2 regions of the Luteibacter sp. ME-Dv--P-043b genome follow, and region 2 is predicted to be linked to the other one. Evidence: predicted binding sites of a transcription regulator. Region 2 holds the regulator's gene; the other holds the start of a gene.

Region 1 (9,387 bases), on a different contig from region 2:
AAAGAAAGCGTGAATTTCCCGTGTGCACTCAGTGCCTTGCCCATCCCTCGCCGGTCGTGGACCACGACCGGAAAGTGACGCTCGCCGGAAACCTGACGCTCGACGGCACTAAGACACCATGCCGGTCCATTGACGGCGTATCACGCCAGTACGGGCATCGGCTCGGTGGTAGTGACGGGCATCGCCCTGCCCTCGCCGCGCTTGCGCATCAGCGACTCGAACTGCACCGCCTTGTTGCCCCCGGAGTTGGCCATGCGGCCGCGGAAGATCGGCACGTCCTCGGCGAACACGGTGGCCGTTTCGGGCAACGAGATCGGAATGATGTCGCCCTTGCGCAGGTGCAGGAAGTCGCCGATGGTGAGGCGTGCCTCGGCCAGCATGGAGGTGATCTCCACCTCGGCGTCGAGGATTTCCTCGTGCAGGTTCTGGATCCAGCGCTCGTCGCGCTCCGCCCGGTCGCTCTGCACGCCTGCATCCAGCAGCTCGCGGATCGGCTCGACCATCGAGTAGGGCAAGGTCAGGTGCACTTCGCCGCCACCGCCATCCAGTTCGATATGGAAGCGCGACACCACCACCGTCTCGGTGGGGCTGACGATATTGGCGAACTGCGGGTTGATCTCGGAGTTGAGGAACTCGAACTGCATCTTCAGCACGGGTGCCCAGGCTTCCGCCATGGCCGTGAAGGCCTCGGCCAGCACGATCTGGATCACGCGGTTCTCGGTGGGCGTGAAGTCGCGACCCTCGATGCGCGCGTGGTAGCGGCCGTCCCCGCCGAAGAAGTTGTCGATCACGGTGAAGACCATGCGCGGCTCGAACACCATCAGGGCGGTGCCGCGCAGGGGCTTGATACGGATGAGGTTGAGGTTGCTGGGCACCGCCAGCGAATGCACGTACTCGTTGAACTTGGTCATCTTCACGCCCAGCACCGAGACTTCGCACGACTTGCGCAGCACGTTGAACAGGTTGGCGCGGAAATAACGGGCGAAGCGATCGTTGACCATTTCCAACGTGGGCAGGCGACCGCGGACGATGCGGTCCTGCTGGGTGAAATCGTAATCGTGGATACCACCGGGCGGCGGAAGCTCGACCTCGGTATCGACGGCCCCGCCTTCCACACCGGCCAGCAGCGCGTCGATTTCTTCCTGGGTGAGAATGTCGCTCATCGCCGTTGGCTTCCCGTCACTGCATGATGAAGCTGGTGAAGTAGACGGCATCCACACCCGAACGGCCGATCTTTTCCTTCAGCACGCGCTGGATTTCGGCCAGTGCGGCCGCCTGCAGCTTCTGCTTGCCCTTCACGTCGGAAAGGCTCTTAACGTCCTGCGCCGAGAACAGCATCAGCAGCGCGTTACGGATCTCCGGATCGGCTTCCTTCGCGGCGGCGATCGCTTCCGGATCGTGGGACATGACGTTGACGCCGATCTGCAGGAAGCGCAGCGCGTTCTCGTCCTGGAAGTTGACCACGAAGGCCGGATCCATCTGCAGGTACACGGCCGGCTTGGCCTTGGCCGCTTCCGCGGCCGCCGCGGCGCCGGGCTTGCCGTGGCCGCCCTTCATCATGAACCAGCCGCCGGCACCACCGGCCGCCAGCACGACGATCGCGGCAATGACCAGCAACTTGCCCTTGCCCTTCTTTTTCTTCGGGGTGCCCTCGGGGGCGTCCTGTTCTACGTCGGCCATGCCTGAAAAACCTCTGTGGTGCGAATGCGGTGGAATCGTTGCCCGATGGGCCCGAGGGGCTTATTGCAAACGACGTGCCAGCCGGGGTCAGGCGATGCGGCTAGCGGAAACCGCCCTGCGACGCGGCACGGGCGTTCGGGCGGTTCGCCGTGGCGCGTCGAAAGCTTGACGCGCGCCAATGCAATGCCGCCGAAGCGCCCTCAGGCGCGCTCGTCGACCAGGCCCCGCGACACGCGGGAGGTGGCGAGCACCGTAGCGACGGCCGGCTCGTCCGTTCCGCCCTGCCCGTTACCGCCGTCGCTCGTGCCCTGACGGCCCTGCCCGGCCTGCTGCTGGCCGACATCGGCCTGGCCCAGGGACAGGCCATGGTGGGCGAGCATGCTGTCCAGCTGCGACAGCGTCTGCTGCACGGCGTGCACGGCGGCCGGATGCTGGGCGAGGATGGCCACGTTGACCTTGCCGCCATCCATGCTCACGCGCACGTCCATGCTGCCGAGTTCTTCCGGGTGCAGCTTGATCCGGGCCTCCTTGATCTGGCCGCTACCCATCCACGCGATCTGTTCGCCCAGTTCCTGCGCGAACTGCGGCGCGGTGGCGGCCTGGGTGGCCTGCACCTGGACCATGGCGCCATCCACGGGGGCCAGTCCCGGCGTATGCACCAGGGGCATGGGACTCGTGGTCGGATCGGATGCCGCATCGTCCTTGGCACCCGTGGTCACCGCCGCGCGGGCGGCGAGCAGCGTGGCCAGCGGCGATACCGCGACAGGCGATGCCGTGGCCGCAAGCACGCCGGACGAGGCCACGGTATCGGTCGAGGTGAGCAGCGCCTTGGCGGCATCGCCGCCCGCCGGGGCCGGCACGCCATGGGCCAGCGGCAGGGCCATGGCCAGCGCACCGGCGGTCAGGTCGCCGGTCTTGCCGCCGGCATCCTTGAGAGCGCCGAGCGTCTTCGTTGCCAGTTCCGTGACCTTGGGCGGCACACCGATCAGCGCAAGCATCGTCGTGGCGATGGAATGGTCGTCGTCGGAGGCGTCATCCTTGTTCGACTCGTCCTTCGCGGCCGTGGCGTCCTGCTTCGCGGCGGCCGACTTGTCGTCCGCCGCGGCGGCATGGGACGTGGCGCTGGTGTCGGCGTCCTTGTCGTCGCCGTCGTCCTGCTTTGCCGTGCGCGCATCGTTCTTGTGGTCCGCACGCGCTGCCGCGCGGCCGGCATCCGCGCGCGGCGTGGCGTGCACACTCGCATGCGCCTGCGCATGTACCTGCGCACGGGCATCGCCGAACACCGCATCGAAGCGCTTCGACGGCGTCGTATCGTCCGTCGCCTTCGCCGAAGCGGACGACGGCGCCTGGCTGACCGGGCGAGCGATGTTGAGGGCGACGTTGGCGTTGTTCATGCGTTTCTTCCGGTGGGGTTCTTTCGGTATTGCGAGCGCTCGTCGGCCTGTTCCTGCTCGCGCCGGTCCTGCGACTTGCGCTCCTGCTCGCGGTATTTGACGGTGACCGAATCCAGCGCCTTGGCCCGTCCGCGTGCATCGGACCAGCCCTGGCGGGCATGCTCCAGCGCCTGCTCGCGCCGTTGCACCTCGCCCAGCTGCTGCACGATGGCCATGTCGATCTTCTGCAGGAACTGCTGGCGGTTGAGCAGCGCGCTGACGCCGATGCCGTCGGGCATGGAGGCGTATTCGTTGCGATAGCGACGCAACTCGACCAGTTGATGCTCGCTCTCGGCCAGCGCGCGCTGGTGCGACGCGAGTATCCGTGTCGCTTCCTCCGCCTTCTCGGCGGCCAGGTCGACGACGGGCTGCAGGCGGTCGGCGCGTGATGCCATCAGCCGGCACTCGCGGCGTCGACCAGTTCCGCCTCGGCTTCGGCGAGGTTCACCGGCATGTCGGTTTCCTGCTGGAGGAACGCAGAAAGACGCGGATACAGGGCGATGGCCTCGTCCGTACGCGGATCGCTGCCCTTCTGGTACGCGCCCACGGCGATCAGGTCGCGCTGCTGGCGATACGCGGAATACACCTGGCGAAACCGTTGCGCCGAGCGCATGTGCTCCTTGCTGACCACCGCCGGCATGACGCGGCTGATCGAGGCCTCGATGTCGATGGCCGGATAGTGGCCCGCCTCGGCCATGTCGCGCGACAGCACGATATGACCATCGAGGATGGCGCGGGCGGAGTCGGCGATGGGATCGTGGCGATAGTCGTCGCCCTCGGTGAGCACGGTATAGAACGCCGTGATCGAGCCGATGCCTTCGGCATCGTTGCCCGCGCGTTCCACCAGCGCGGGAAGCATGGCGAACACCGACGGTGGGTAGCCCTTGGTCGCTGGCGGTTCGCCGATGGCCAGGGCGATCTCGCGCTGCGCCTGGGCGTAACGGGTCAGCGAGTCCATCAGCAACAGCACGCGCTTGCCCTGGTCGCGGAAATGCTCGGCCACGGCGGTGGCCACCTGGGCACCGCGCAGCCGGCTCAGCGGCGGCGCATCCGCCGGGGCGGCGACCACCACGGCGCGACGGCGGCCTTCCTCGCCCAGCGTGTGGTCGACGAATTCCTTGACTTCGCGACCGCGCTCGCCGATCAGGCCGACCACGACAACGTCGGCATCGGTGAAGCGCGTCATCATGCCCATGAGGGTGGACTTGCCCACGCCGGAGCCGGCGAACAGGCCGATGCGCTGCCCGCGGCCCACGGTGAGCAGGGCGTTGATGGCGCGTACGCCGACGTCGAGCGGCGTGTCGATCGGCCGGCGCAGCATGGGGTTGATGGGCGCACGGCGCAGCGGCGCGCGTTCACGGGCCAGCAGGGGCCCCTGCCCGTCCAGCGGGACGCCATCCGGGCCGATGACGCGGCCCAGCAGCGAATCGCCCACCGGAATGCCGGAGATGGCGGCCACCGGGGTTACTCGCGCATTCGGCAGCACGCCGTGCATTTCGCCCGTGGGCATCAGCAGCAGGCGACCATCGGAGAAACCGACGACTTCGGTTTCCAGTTGCTTGCCGTCGGCCGACGAGACCATGCAGCGCGCTCCGACGGGCGCCTCGCAACCCACGGCCTCGAGTGTCAGGCCGACCACCCGGCGCAGCTTGCCTTCGGCCTGCATCGGGCGGACGCCCTCGGCGCTGGCACACTGGGCAGCCAGCGATTCACGCCAGTGCGCGATACGGGATGCGTTATGCGACTCGGCGCTCATGTCGGCTCGTCCTGCGGTTCGTCCTGCGACTCGTCGGACGGAGCCCGACCGTCGAGCACGCTGTCGATCACGGCGGCCAGGCGCGTACGCACCCGTGCATCCAGACGCGAATGTTCGCTTTCCAGGCGTACGTCGCCGCGCTGGAGCGTGGCGTCGTCCACCACCGTGCCCTCGTGGTCGGCCGACGCGCGGTGCTCGCGCACGATGGCGGCGTCCGCGGGGTTCAGGTGAATCTTCAATTGGCGGCTGCCAGCCGGCAACACATCCACCGCCTGGCGGACCACCTCCAGGATGGTTTCCGGACGCGTGGCGATGTCGTGGCCGAGCACGCGCTCGGCGATGATCGTGGCCAGCATGGCGAGGTCGCCGGCCACATCGGCGTCCAGGTCCGCGAAGGGACGCTCCACCGCGGCGAAGAGAGCATCGAGGCGGGCAACCTGGGCTTCCAGTTCGCGCCGGGCCATCGCGCGCCCTTCGTTGAGGCCGGCATTGAAGCCTTCCTCGCGCGCCTGGCGCTCGATCGATTCGATTTCGGCGACCGTGGGACGGTGCGGGCCTTCGTCTTCGGGTTCCACCACCTCGTGCGGCACGGCGCCACCCACCAGGGGCAGCTCCCAGCGCTCGAACTGGTCGACGCGTTCGCGGGCGAGGATCGAGGTGAGGCTCATCAGACGAACTCTTCCCCGCCACCGGCGAGATTGATCTGACCCGCGTCAGCGAGACGACGCGCGGTGGCCAGCACTTCCTTCTGCGCCGCATCCACCTCGGAAAGACGGACCGGACCCTTGACCTCCAGGTCGTCGCGTAGCATGTCGGCGGCGCGCTTGGACATGTTGGCGAAAATCTTCTCGCGGATGGCAACCTCGGCACCCTTGAGCGCCGTGATGAGACGGGCCGAGGGCACTTCGCGCAGCAGCGTCTGCATGCTGCGGTCGTCCAGGTCGGCCAGGTCGTCGAACACGAACATCAGCTCCTCGATGCGCTCGCCCAGGCCGGAGTCGATACCGCGAATGGAGGCCATGAGTTCGGCCTCGCGCGCGGTTTCCATCGCATTGAGGATGTCGGCCGCGGCCTTGAGGCCACCGACCGTGGACGACTTCAGCTTGTTGGAGTTGCCGGAGAACTGGCGCTCCATGATTTCGTCGAGTTCGTTCAGCGCATGCGGCTGCACGCCATCCAGCGTGGCGATACGCATCACCACGTCGCTGCGCGTGCGCGCCGGCAGGTAGCCGATCACCTCGGCGGCCTGGTCGGATTCCAGGTGGGCCATGACCAGCGCGATGATCTGCGGATGTTCCTGGCCGATCATTTCGGCGATGGCCCGGCTTTCCATCCACTTGAGGGATTCCAGCCCCTTGCTGCTGCGACCCAGCAGGATGCGATCGATCAGGCCACCGGCCTTGTTCTCGCCCAGCGCATTGACCAGGATGCGGCGGATGTATTCCTCGGTGCCCACGCCGATGGAGGTGTGCTGGCCGACATCGTCCTGCAGCTTGGTCAGCACCAGCTCGACCTGCTCCTTGCTGACGTTTTTCAGGGCGGCCATGGCCGAGCCGACGGCCTGCACTTCACGGGCACCCAAATGCTTGAGGATGGAGGCGGCGTCTTCCTCACCGAGCGTGAGCAGGAGGATCGCGGCCTTCTGCGCACCGGTCAGGGGTTCTTTCGGATCAGCTGCCATCGTCGGATACCCAGCTCTTCACGACCTGCGCCACTTGTTTGGGGTTTTCGGCGGCCATGCGCTTGGCCAGGCCGATCTTCTGTTCGTAGGCCAGCAGCGCGGGCGAGCCCAGCTGCGGCGACGTGCTGACGCGATCGGGCGTCATGTCGTCGTCGTCCACCATGACCGACACCGTGGGCATCGGACCGGCCAGCGCGACGTTGTTCATCGTGATCGGCGCGGGCTTCAGCAGGCCCTTGAGGATCGGCCGGAGGACGAAGAAGCCGACGATCAGCGCGATCATCACGCCCAGGCCCTGCTTGATCAGGTCGAGCATACCGGGGCGCTCGTAGAACGGCGTGCCCTGCGGTTCTTCTTCCGCCACCGCGCCGCGGAAGGCTTCGTTGATGACGCTGACGCTGTCGCCGCGCGTCGCATTGAAACCGACGGCGTTCTTGGTGAGTTCGGTCAGCCGGGTCAGTTCTTCCGGGGTGAACGGCACGCTGGTGGACTTGCCGTCCTTACCCACCACCTGCTTGTTGTCGACCACCACGGCCACGGAAAGACGCGCCACCTTGCCGGCGGGATCGGTGACATGGCTGACCGTGCGGTCGAGTTCGTAGTTGCGCGTGGCGTTCTGCGTCTGCTGCGTCGGCGTGGCGGCCGTCTGCGTGCTGGCGTTCTGCCCGGCCGGCTTGCCGCCGCCCGCCGCCGGGTTGGCCGCCGTCGGGTTGCCGCCGGTGTTGGGCGGCTGGTTGCTGAGCGCGCCCGGTACGCCCGCGTTGGCGTTCGGCTCGGTGCGCGTGTCGCTGCTGGTCTGCTCGCTGCGCAGAGCCGGGTTGTCGTGGTTGAACGTTTCGCTGGCCTTCTCCGTCTGGGAGAAATCCAGGTCGGCGAACACCTGGGCGCGAACCTTGCCCGCACCCACCAGCGGCGTGAGCAGGTCTTCGACGCGCTGCGTGTATGTGGACTCGATGCGGTTGGACAGGCGCAGGCGGCTGTCGCCGATGGCGGAGGCGCTGTCCGGATCGCTGACGGTGAGCAGGTTGCCGGTCTGGTCGATGACCGAGACCTGGCGCGTGTCCAGTTCCGGCACGCTGGCGGCGATCAGGTGAACGATCGCGGCCACCTGGCCCTGGTCGAGCTGGCGTCCCGGATACAGCGACACCACCACCGAGGCTGACGCCGGCTTGTTGTCGCGCACGAAGGCGGACGGCTTGGGCAGCGCGAGGTGGACACGCGCGCCGCGCACCGACTGCAGACCGGCGATGGTGTTGGAGAGGTCGGTTTCCAGCATGGACTGGTAACGCGAGCGCTCGGCCATGTCGCTCATGCCGAACGGCGAATCGGCCTGTGGCAGGGCCGCGGCGGCGCTGCCCTGCGGCAGGCCCTGGCCGGCCAGCTTGAGACGCACGCCGGCGACATCGGCGGCGGGCACGAAGATCGAGCTGCCGTCGGTGCTCAGCGTGTAGGGCGTGTTGCCCGCCTGCAGCGCCTGCGTGACCGCGGCGGCATCCTTCTGTTCCAGGCCGCCGTAAAGCAGCCCGTAGTTCGGTGCGCGCGACCACATGACGGCGGCGATGCCGATGGCCACCGCGCCGGCGATACCCGCGAGCATGAAGAGCTGCCGGGCCGCGGGCGTCTGCGACAGGGACTTCAATGAGTCCATACGCCGTGACGCGTTGCTATCCGTGTTGGCTACGCCGTTATCTGCCATGGGGGAACCGGAATCCTGTGAGGTGACGCGTGCCGTGTGTGATCAGGACGATCAGACCGACATGTTCATGATTTCTTTGTACGCATCGACCATCTTGTTGCGCACTTCGGTCATGGCGCGGAACGAGAGATCGGCCTTCTGGCCCTGGATCATCACCTGCGCCAGATCGATACCCGGATCGCCACGTTCGAACGCGGAGGACATCTGCGCCGCCTTGGCCTGCGTCTGCGACACGCCCTCGATAGACTGCTTGAGGACATCGCCGAACGAACCCTTCGCCGCCGGCCCCGTCTCGCCGACGCCGCGGATCGCGGGCATCTCGGTCTGCGCGCTGATGCGGCGCATCTGGAGCAGCAGGCTGTTCACATCGATCGTGGTCATGACGGTTTTCCAACGCGTTATCGGCTTACCGACACCCGATGCACGAGGTGTGCCAAGACGGTGGAACTCAGCCGACCTGCACGGTCTCGGAAAGGCCGTACTTGCGCAGTTTCTCGACCAGGGTGGTGCGCTGGACGCGGAGCAGCTTGGCCGCATGCGCCACGACGCCGTTGGCCGAGTTGAGCGCCTGGCGGATCAGGCCGATCTCGATACCGGCGAGGTGATCCTTGAGGTCGAGGCCACCCTGCGGCAGCACCGCCGGATCCATCTCACCCGCGAAGCCGAAGGCTTCGGCCACCACCTCGGGCTCGGCTTCCATCATGGCGATCAGCGCGGCACCGGACACTTCCTCGATGGGCAGCGCGCCGCGGTATTTCTCCGGCAGGTCGGCGCCGCGCACCTCGCCCTGGGGCATCAGGATGGCCATGCGCTCCACCAGGTTGGACAGCTCGCGGACGTTGCCGGGCCACGGATGGCGGCAGAGTGCCGCCATGGCGCTGGGCGCGAAGCGTACGGAGGTGAGGCCACGCTGCACCAGCCGCTGGTTGAACTCGGTGATGAGGGCCGGCAGGTCTTCCAGGCGCTGGCGCAACGGCGGCATTTCCAGCGGGAACACGCTGAGACGGTAGAACAGGTCTTCACGGAAGCCGCCACGCTCGATCGCGCCTTCGAGGTCCCGATGGGTCGCGGCGATGATGCGCACGTCGCAGCGCTGCGGGCGGTTGCCGCCGACGCGCTCGAACACGCGCTCCTGCAGGAC
Region 2 (9,387 bases):
GGGGGCTGGCGCTATGAGCGTGATGGGTCATGGATCAGGCGCCTTCGTCGAACTTGCGGTCGAAGAGGTCGACAACGGCGGCCAGCGCGGCCTCCGCGTCGTCGCCTTCGGCGCGCACGGTGAGCGACGTGCCCATGCCGGCGGCCAGCATCATCACGCCCATGATGCTCTGCGCGTTCACTTCACGGCCCTTGCTGATCAGCCAGACCGTGGACTTGAAGCCCGCCACCAGTTGCACGAGCTTGGCGGAGGCACGCGCGTGCAGGCCCAGCCGGTTGGATACCACGATGTCCCGTTCAAGCATGGTCGATGAAGATCCCGCCGCGACCGCCGCTGGCCGCTATCTCGGCCAGTTCGGTCAGCGATTTTTCCGAATAGTTGAGTACGCGCAGCAGCATGGGCAGGTTGAGCCCCGATACGCAGCGGAGGTGGACGCCCAGTTCGCTCAGCGACAAGCCGATATTGCACGGCGTGGCGCCGTAGAGGTCGGCCAGCACCAGTACACCGTCGCCGTGGTCGAGGTCGCGGGCGTGCTTGGCGGTGAGCGTGCGCATGATGTCCGGATCGGAGCTGGGCGGGACTTCGACCGCGTCGACGTCCATGGGCAGCTTGGGCATGACGTGGCGGGCAGCCGAGATCAGCGCCTTGCCGACGGCTTCGTGGGTCATGAGGAGCACACCGACGCTCATGGCCCGGGTACTCGCACTGGCTTGGGCTGGGTCATGGGGTCACTCGAGTTCGCGATGGAAGGTAAGTACGTTGCCGCGTTCCGAGCGGAAATGCTGGGCCAGCTTCTCGACCATGTAGACCGAGCGATGGCGGCCCCCTGTGCAGCCGATGGACACCGTGACATAGCTGCGGTCCTCACCTTCGAAGCGTGGCAGCCAGGTGTCTAGCCAACGGGCGACGTCGGCATAGTACTCGCCCACGAGTGGATTGGCGTCGAGGAATTCGCGCACCGGCAGGTCGCGGCCGGAAAACGGCCGCAGGCGAGGATCCCAGTGGGGGTTGGGCAGGCAGCGGGCGTCGAAGACGAAATCGGCATCCGACGGCAGTCCGCGGCGGTAGGCGAAGGACTCGAACAGCAGGGTGGTGCCGTCCGAGGCGGCCGCGTAGCCCGTGGCGAACAGGCGGCGCAGCTGGTGGACGTTGAGGTCGCTGGAATCGATGACCTTTTCGGCGATGGACACGAGCGGGCGCAGCAGGCGCCGTTCTTCCGCGATGGAATCGGCCAGCGAGCGTTTTTCCGCCGCCAGCGGGTGGCGGCGGCGTGTTTCCGAATAACGCTTGATGAGGACGTCGTCGCGGCTGTCGAGGAAGATCAGGTGCACGTGCACGCCGGCCGTGGACAGCTCGGAAAGCACATGGGGCATGCGCGAGAGATCGATGCGGCGATTGCGCACGTCCACCCCGACAGCGATGCGTCGGCGCGGACCGTGCTCGCCCTGGCTGACGGCGGCGACCAGCTGGGGGATCAGTTCCGCCGGCATGTTGTCGACGCAGTAGAACTCGAGGTCCTCCAGCGCGCGCAGGGCGACGGTCTTGCCGCCCCCGGACATGCCCGTGAGCACCACGAGGTGGATGCCTTCTGGCTCGACGATGGGGCTCATGACGTCCTCGTTCATCTCGGTCACCACGGCGGTAGTCGGCGCATCTGGTGCGCCTGGCGGTCGATGAAGGTCTGTGCCGGATCGATGCCCTTGCTCTTGAGCACGTGGTTGCGCACGGCGGCTTCGACCAGCACGGCAAGGTTGCGGCCCGGCGCGACCGGGATGGTGATCTTGGGGACGTCCACGTCCAGCACGTTGCGCCGGCTGACATCGCCAGTGAGACGGGTCATGCCGTCGATGTCCTCGCCGGAGGTGAGCGGCTTGAGGTGGACGACCAGGCGCAGGTATTTGGAGGGCTTGACTGCCGTGTGGCCGAACATCTCGCGGATGTTGAGCACGCCCAGGCCGCGGACCTCGAGCAGGTCCTGCAGGAGTTCGGGGCAGGCGCCGTCGATCACGTCCGGAGCGATCAGCGTGAACTCGGTGGCGTCGTCCGCCACCAGCCGGTGGCCGCGGCTGATCAACTCGAGGGCGAGCTCGCTCTTGCCCGAGCCGGGCTCACCGGTGATGAGCACGCCGATGGAGAAGACCTCGAGGAAGACGCCGTGAAGGGTGACGCGGGGCGCCAGCGTGCGGGCCAGGTGGTACTGAAGGTAGGTGAGCAGCTCATGGCCGCGCTTGGTGCTCTGCCAGAGCGGGGTGTCGGTTTCTTCCGCGACCTCGCGAAGGTCGGGGGGGATCGACTGGTCTTTCGTGACGATCAGCGCGGCCGGCTGGTAGGCGGCGATCTTGTGGATCACTTCCCAGCGCTGGCGCGACTCCAGCCCGTCGAGGAAATTGAGCTCCTCGGTGCCGATGATCTGGATCTTGTTGGGATAGATGACGTTGAGGTAGCCGACCAGCGAGGGCCGGCGGCTCTGCTTGGCGTTGGGCTCGAGCACGCGTGACTCACCGCGCATGCCCGCGGCCCAGCGCAGCGCCATGCGGTCGTAAACGCCGTCGAAGAGTTGTCTGGCGGTGAGCCGGTCCACGCGTGAGATCCCTTTGGATGGCAAGACCGGCGCGAAAACGCCGGCCAGGGGGCTATTGTGCCATCAAACGCGCGGTGGCTTGCCCGGCGGCGCCTGAGGGCGGCCGCCGGGCGATGGGGTCAGCTGGTGCTGGCGACGCGCGCGTCGCGGCCTTCGCTGTTGTGGTGATCCTTCAGTTTTTCCTTGTGCTTGCGCAGCTGGTCGGCCAGTTTGCCGATCATGGCGTCGATGGCCGAGTACAGGGTGTCACCCTTGTTGTCGTCTTCGAGGCGGGCAATCCCTTCGGCATGCAGGCGGGTGCCGGCGCAGTGCAGGGTGCCACCGGCCTTGTGTTCGTTCTTGTCGACGGAAAGAACCACGTCGAGGGCTTTGATGTTGTCGAAAAGGCGTTCGAAGCGGCTGACTTGCTGCTCCACGCGCTCGCGCAGGGCGGGGGTGATATGGATGTGCTGGCCGCTGATCTGGATTTGCATGACGCCTCCTTCTTGCTGAGGGTGTCGCCGTGGGGCGACAAGATCGGAACGACGGGGGTGCCGTTCCTCAAGCCTGAACTCCTGGGACCGTGGCGCGCCGATGGGGTTCCCCCCGATGTTTCTCAACTTGCGCGTACGCGTTCACTGGAGCTGGGAATGCGCATCGCTTCCCGGTACTTGGCCACCGTACGGCGAGCGACCTGAATGCCGCGTCGATGGAGTTCTTCGGCCAGCGCCTGGTCGGACAGCGGGCGCCGGGCGTCTTCGGCCGTGATCAGCTTGCGCAGCATGGCCTGGATGGCCGTGGCCGAGGCGCTGCCGCCGTCTTCGGTAGAGACGCCGCTGGAAAAGAAGTGTTTCAGCTCGAAGGTGCCGCGCGGGGTGTGCATGTATTTGCGCGTGGTGACCCGGGAAATGGTCGATTCGTGCATGCCCACCTCTTCGGCCACCTCGCGCAGCACCAGGGGATGCATGGCTTCCGGGCCGTAATCGAGGAAGGCGCTCTGCCGGCGGACGATGACCTCGGCGACCTTGGTCAGGGTTTCCGCACGGGATTGCAGGCTTTTCAGCAGCCAACGGGCCTCCTGCAACTGGCCCTTCATCCAGGTGGCGTCGTCGCCGCGTGCCCGGGCGATCAGGTTGCAGTAATGCTGGTTGAGACCCAGCCGCGGCTGGGAGTCGGGATTCAGGCTGACGTGCCAACGTCCTCCCTCGCGCCGGGCATACACGTCGGGTGCGACATATTCCACGGGGGTGGCATCCAGGGCCGCGCCGGGACGCGGATCGAGGCTGCGGATGAGGGCGGCGGCCGCGGCGACGTCGGCCTCGGCGGCCTTCAGCTTGCGGGCGATCCGGACGCTGTCGTTGCGGGCCAGCAGTTCCAGTTCCTCGTTGACGATGCGGATCGCCAGGTCGCGATACGGCGTTTCCGCCGCGAACTGGGATAACTGGCAGAGCAGGCAGTCGCGCAGGTCGAGGCTGGCGATGCCGGTGGGATCGAAGCGCTGCACGCGCTGGCGCACGGCTTCGATCTCGCCGGCGCCCGGTCGCAGCTCGGCGGGCAGGGCGGCTTCCACCGCCTCCACGCCATCACGCAGGTAGCCGTCCTCATCCAGCGCGTGGATGATCGCCGTGGCGATCGCGTGGTCGCGGGGCGAGAACTGGGACAGGTTGAGCTGCCACTCGAGGTGTTGCTGCAGGCTCTGTGGCGCGGCGTTCTGCGGTTCGAAGCCGTCCTCGTCACCCCCGCCGCTGGCTCGCGAGGAGGCGCTGCCACCGTAGTCGCTCGCCTCGCCGTGGAAGCGGTCGTCCTCCCATTCCGGCGCGAGTTCTTCGGACGGGGTGGCGGTGGACTCGTCGTCCTTGGCGGACTTGGGGGTTTCCTGGCGGGACGGGTAGTCGTTATCGAAGTCCGGCCCGTCCGTGGACTCGCCGTCCGGATCGGCTTCCGCCTCGGCATCCTCGGCGAACTCGAGCAGCGGGTTGCCTTCGGCAATCTGGCGGAGCTCCGCTTCGAGCTCCAGCTGCGACAACTGCAGCAGGCGGATGGCCTGCTGCAGCTGGGGCGTCAGCGTGAGCTGCTGGTTGAGGCGAAACTGGAGTCCGGGTTTCATGCCTGCGATGCGTTAGGGGTTCAATGGCATCCTAACCCCATGCGACGTGCACAACCAGCATCCGCGCAGGCCGGACGTTCCGGCCGAATTCGCGTCACGCCCAGGCGTGGATCAGATCCGGAATTCACGTCCCAGGTACACCTCACGGACCTTCTCGTCGGCGAGGATGTGCTGCGGCGTGCCGCGGGCGAGCACCTCGCCGTCGTTGAGGATGTAGGCGCGGTCGCAGATGCCCAGGGTCTCGCGGACATTGTGGTCGGTGATGAGCACGCCGATGCCGCGTTCCTTCAGGTGACGGACGATGCGCTGGATCTCGCCCACGGAGATGGGATCGACGCCCGCGAACGGTTCATCCAGCAGCATGTAGCGCGGCCGTGCGGCGAGGGCGCGGGCGATCTCGACACGGCGACGCTCGCCACCGGACAGGCTGATGCCTTTCTGGTCGGCGATGTGGGCGATCTTGAGTTCGTCTAGCAGGCTGTCCAGTTCGTCGTCGCGCTGCTTCTGGGTCATGCCCTCGCGCAGTTCCAGCACCGCCATGATGTTGTCCGACACGCTGAGCCGGCGGAACACCGACGCTTCCTGGGGCAGGTAGCCGATGCCCAGCTTGGCGCGCGCGTGCATCGGCAGGCCGGTGATGTCCTTCTCGTCGAGCTTGATCACGCCGGCGTCGGCCTGGATGAGGCCGACCACCATGTAGAAGCAGGTGGTCTTGCCGGCACCGTTGGGACCGAGCAGGCCGACGACCTCGCCTTCGCTGATGGAAAAAGCGAAGTCGCGAACCACCTTGCGGGCGCGGAAACGCTTTTGCAGGCCTTGGGCTGAAAGCATCGGGTCAGGGCTTCTTCGGGGTGGGGGCGGGCGTGGCCGGCTTCGCGGGCGCGGCGCCCGGCGGCGGGTTCTTCGGCTGGAAGGTCATGTGCACGGGGGCGCCGCCGGAGCTTTCGCCGGTCATCGTGCTGTCCTTCGTGTTGTACGTGAGCTTGTCGCCTTCGGCGCTGCCCTTCACCGGCTGCTTGACCTTCGCGTTGCCCGTGAGCACGGCGTAGTCCTGGTCGACCTTGTAGTCGATGTTCAGGGCCTGGCCGTCCATCGGGTTGTCATCGTCGTCCAACTGGTGGATGGTGGCCGGCTTGCCGTCGACGATGATGCGCGTGATCGAGTTGTTGGCGTCGAGGAAACCCGTCGCCTTGTCGCCGGTGATCTTCAGCGTGCCCTGGGTGATCACCACGCTGCCCGTCCAGATGACCTTGCCGTTGGGCTGCTGCGAGCCGTCGAAGGATTTGGAATCGACGTTGGCCGGCTGCTGGCGGTCGGACTGCTTGGCGGCCACGGGCAGGCTGGCCACCAGCGCCAGTCCGAGCACCGCGAGGAGGGCCTTAGCGCTTGGCGGGCAGGTACGTGCTGTGGACTGCATCGAGGAGCTCCAGGTGCTTGGTATCGAGATTGGCGCGCATGCCAACGCCATTCATTGTAGAGGTTCCCTGGACGATCCGGGCTGCCTCGGCCGTCTCCAGGCGGTTCTCCTTGGGCCACGCGGTGACCTCGGAGGTGTCGATGCTGGCCGGCGGCGTCTGCGCGAAGGCCACGCGGTCCATGTGGACCTTGCCCTGCAGTTTCAGCACGGTGCCATCCTTGTTGACCCAGCCGTACTGCGAATGGCCCTTCCACGGCGGCACGTCCACTTCCTTGGTGGACGGCAGCACGAAGTCGGGCGCGTTGATATAGAGCGAATCGTCACCCTCGCGCCGCTCGAGGTGCGGGGCGATGAGGGTGAAGGCCAACTTGCCCTGCTCGTTGTAGGAGTCCAGGTCGAAGTTGGTCAGCACGTAGCCCGAGCGCGGTGGGCCGACGAAATCCTGCAGTTTCTTCTGCGGTGCCACCCAGTAATACAGCAGCACGCTGGCGCCCAGCGCCACGACGAGGATGCCGGCGATGCCACCGGCGCTGCGATCCTTGAGCAGGTTGAGTGCGCTCACTGCCAGCGATCCCGTTCGGCTTCGGCCTTGCCCTGGGCGGCAAGGATCATGTCGGCGACTTCGCGGGCGGCGCCGTAACCACCGGACAGGCGGGTACGCCAGTGGGCGCGCTCCGCCACCCAGGGGTGGGCATTGGCCACGGCGACCGACAGCCCGGCGATGCCCATGGCTGGCAGGTCGGGGAGGTCGTCGCCGACGAAGGCGGCCTGCTCCGGCGTCAGGCGCAGGGCGCTGAGCAGCTCGTTGAGGCAGGCGCGCTTGTCCTTCTGGCCCTGGTAGACGTGCGGGATGCCCAGCTCCTCGGCGCGCAGGGAGACCGGATGGCTGATCCGCGCGGTGATGATCGCGACCTTGATGCCGTTTTCCTGCAGGCGCTTCAGGCCGAGGCCGTCATGCACGTGGAAAACCTTGGTTTCGCGACCGTCCTCGCCGTACCAGAGGCGACCGTCGGTCAGCGTGCCATCCACGTCGAAGACGACGATGCGCACGCGGGCCGCACGTTCGGCGATATCGGCGGGAATGTCGGTGTAATGCGTATAGGCCATGGGATCGATATGGGGACGAAAGGGCGCGTCGGGGAGCCGCGCCGGGTCCGGTCGTCAGACGACGCGGGCGCGAAGCAGGTCGTGGATGTTCAGCGCGCCGACCACCTTGCCGGAGGGGTCGGTGACCAGCAGCGCGTTGATCTGGTGTTTTTCCATCAGCTGGGCCGCCTCGACGGCCAGCTTGTCCGAGCCGATGGTCTTCGGGCCGCGGGTCATCAGTTCGCCCACGGTGGCGCCGCGCAGGTCCACATCGTCGTCGTCGAGCGCGCGGCGAAGATCGCCGTCGGTGAACACGCCGAGCAGGTGGCCCTCGCCGTCGATCACCGCAGTCATGCCCAGGTGCTTGCGGGTCATTTCCACCAGCGCCTCGCTGACCGAGGCGTCCACGCCGATGCGCGGCACGTCGTCACCGGTATGCATGACATCGGCGATGTGCAGCAACAGGCGGCGCCCGAGGCTGCCGGCCGGATGCGAACGGGCGAAGTCGTCCGAGGTGAAGCCACGGGCCTCGAGCAGGGCCACGGCCAGGGCATCGCCCATGACCAGGGCGGCGGTGGTGCTGGAGGTCGGTGCAAGCCCGTGGGGACACGCCTCGGACGGCACGTTGGCGTCGATGTTGACCTCGGCCTGCCGCGCCAGCGACGACCGCGGGTTGCCCGTGATGGCGATCAAAGGTATGCCCTGGCGCTTTACCGCGGGCAGGATGAAGAGCAGTTCGTCCGTTTCCCCGGAATAGGAGATGCCCAGCAGGATGTCGTCGGGCTGGATCATGCCGAGGTCACCGTGGCTGGCCTCGGCGGGGTGGACGAAGAACGATGGGGTGCCCGTGGAGGCCAGCGTGGCGGCGATCTTGCGGGCCACGTGGCCGGACTTGCCCATGCCGGACACCACGACACGTCCCTTGCAGGCCAGGATCATCCGGCACGCCTCGACAAAGGTGGCGTCGATCTTCGTTTCCAGCGCACGGATGGCCGCGGCTTCCGTGACGATCACCGTACGGGCGCTGCGCACGACGGCTTCGACGTTCACGGCGGAATGATCGGTGGGCGGGGCGGTGCGGGCGTTCATGCGGCCTCGGGAGTCCGGGTGGTGGCTTCTGACCCGGGATGTCCATTTCTGCGACACCGGATTTCCATTACCATTACATATTCTCATTTTATCGGCGCCGCCATCGACCGGTGGTTCAGGGTCCGTTTCGGAACCCTCCCGGGCGCGGCCCACCCCCCTCATCGGAGAACCCATGGACGCTGCGCGCATCCAGGCATTGATCGAAGCCGGCCTGCCCGGTGCCAGGGTCGCCGTTCACGGCGACGACGGCGTTCATTTCGAAGCCGAAGTCGTCTCGGACCAGTTCGCCGGCAAGCTGCCGCTGGCCCGTCACCGCCTCGTCTACGCGACGCTGGGCGACCTCATGGGCGGTGCCATTCACGCCCTGGGCCTCAAAACCCTCACTCCCGACGAAGCCGCCGGCCGCCGCTGATTCCAGCGCGCCAGGCGACACGCTCGTTCTGTTTACCTTCCCAAGGCATCTCCTTCCATGGCCAAGATCCTGATCAGCGGCGGCCAGCCGCTCAACGGTGAAGTGGGCATCTCCGGCGCGAAAAACGCCGTACTGCCCATCCTCGCGTCCTGCCTGCTCGCCGACGAGCCCGTCAGCATCGGCAACGTGCCGCACCTGCACGACGTCACCACCTTCATCGAACTGCTCGGTCGCATGGGCGTGCGCGTGGTGCTGGACGATCGCATGAAGATGCACATCGACCCGCGCCCGGAAAACTCCTGTGTGGCGCCCTACGACCTGGTGCGCACCATGCGCGCCTCGATCCTGGTGCTGGGCCCGCTCGTGGCGCGCCACGGCAAGGCCGAAGTGTCGCTGCCCGGCGGCTGCGCCATCGGTTCCCGGCCGGTCGACCAGCACATCCGCGGCCTGCAGGCGCTGGGCGCCGAGGTCACCGTCGAGAACGGCTACATCAAGGCCCGCGCCGGTCGCCTGAAGGGCGCCCGCATCGTGATGGACATGGTGACCGTCACCGGCACCGAGAACATCCTGATGGCGGCGACGTTGGCTTCGGGCACCACGGTGATCGAGAACGCCGCCCAGGAGCCGGAAGTGGTCGACCTCGCCCACTGCCTGATGGCGATGGGCGCCAAGATCGACGGCGTCGGCACGTCCACGCTGATCGTCGAGGGCGTCGA

The links. Region 2 encodes sigma-54, which starts transcription at its own class of promoters, with help from an activator protein. Its sites were predicted from a motif close to TGGCACGNGCNTTGC; they were not measured.
Region 1: the regulator sigma-54 is predicted to act here: its motif matches at 1,746-1,760, upstream of QRN34_RS16590 (flagellar basal body-associated FliL family protein).

Annotation. Positions count from the first base shown of each region.
Region 1 covers NZ_JARVRT010000035.1:18,766-28,152, forward strand. The annotation lists gene fliM (flagellar motor switch protein FliM) at 141-1,163, opposite strand; gene QRN34_RS16590 (flagellar basal body-associated FliL family protein) at 1,180-1,680, opposite strand; gene QRN34_RS16595 (flagellar hook-length control protein FliK) at 1,881-3,074, opposite strand; gene fliJ (flagellar export protein FliJ) at 3,071-3,508, opposite strand; gene fliI (flagellar protein export ATPase FliI) at 3,508-4,869, opposite strand; gene QRN34_RS16610 (flagellar assembly protein FliH) at 4,866-5,537, opposite strand; gene fliG (flagellar motor switch protein FliG) at 5,537-6,526, opposite strand; gene fliF (flagellar basal-body MS-ring/collar protein FliF) at 6,540-8,198, opposite strand; gene fliE (flagellar hook-basal body complex protein FliE) at 8,298-8,627, opposite strand; gene QRN34_RS16630 (sigma-54 dependent transcriptional regulator) at 8,695-9,387, opposite strand, start outside.
Region 2 covers NZ_JARVRT010000037.1:48,969-58,355, reverse strand. The annotation lists gene QRN34_RS16990 (HPr family phosphocarrier protein) at 35-304, opposite strand; gene QRN34_RS16985 (PTS fructose IIA subunit family protein) at 297-689, opposite strand; gene rapZ (RNase adapter RapZ) at 729-1,625, opposite strand; gene hprK (HPr(Ser) kinase/phosphatase) at 1,631-2,581, opposite strand; gene raiA (ribosome-associated translation inhibitor RaiA) at 2,701-3,054, opposite strand; gene QRN34_RS16965 (RNA polymerase factor sigma-54) at 3,177-4,667, opposite strand; gene lptB (LPS export ABC transporter ATP-binding protein) at 4,779-5,498, opposite strand; gene lptA (lipopolysaccharide transport periplasmic protein LptA) at 5,503-6,084, opposite strand; gene lptC (LPS export ABC transporter periplasmic protein LptC) at 6,047-6,646, opposite strand; gene QRN34_RS16945 (HAD family hydrolase) at 6,643-7,191, opposite strand; gene QRN34_RS16940 (KpsF/GutQ family sugar-phosphate isomerase) at 7,246-8,259, opposite strand; gene QRN34_RS16935 (BolA/IbaG family iron-sulfur metabolism protein) at 8,432-8,671, shown strand; gene murA (UDP-N-acetylglucosamine 1-carboxyvinyltransferase) at 8,729-9,387, shown strand, end outside.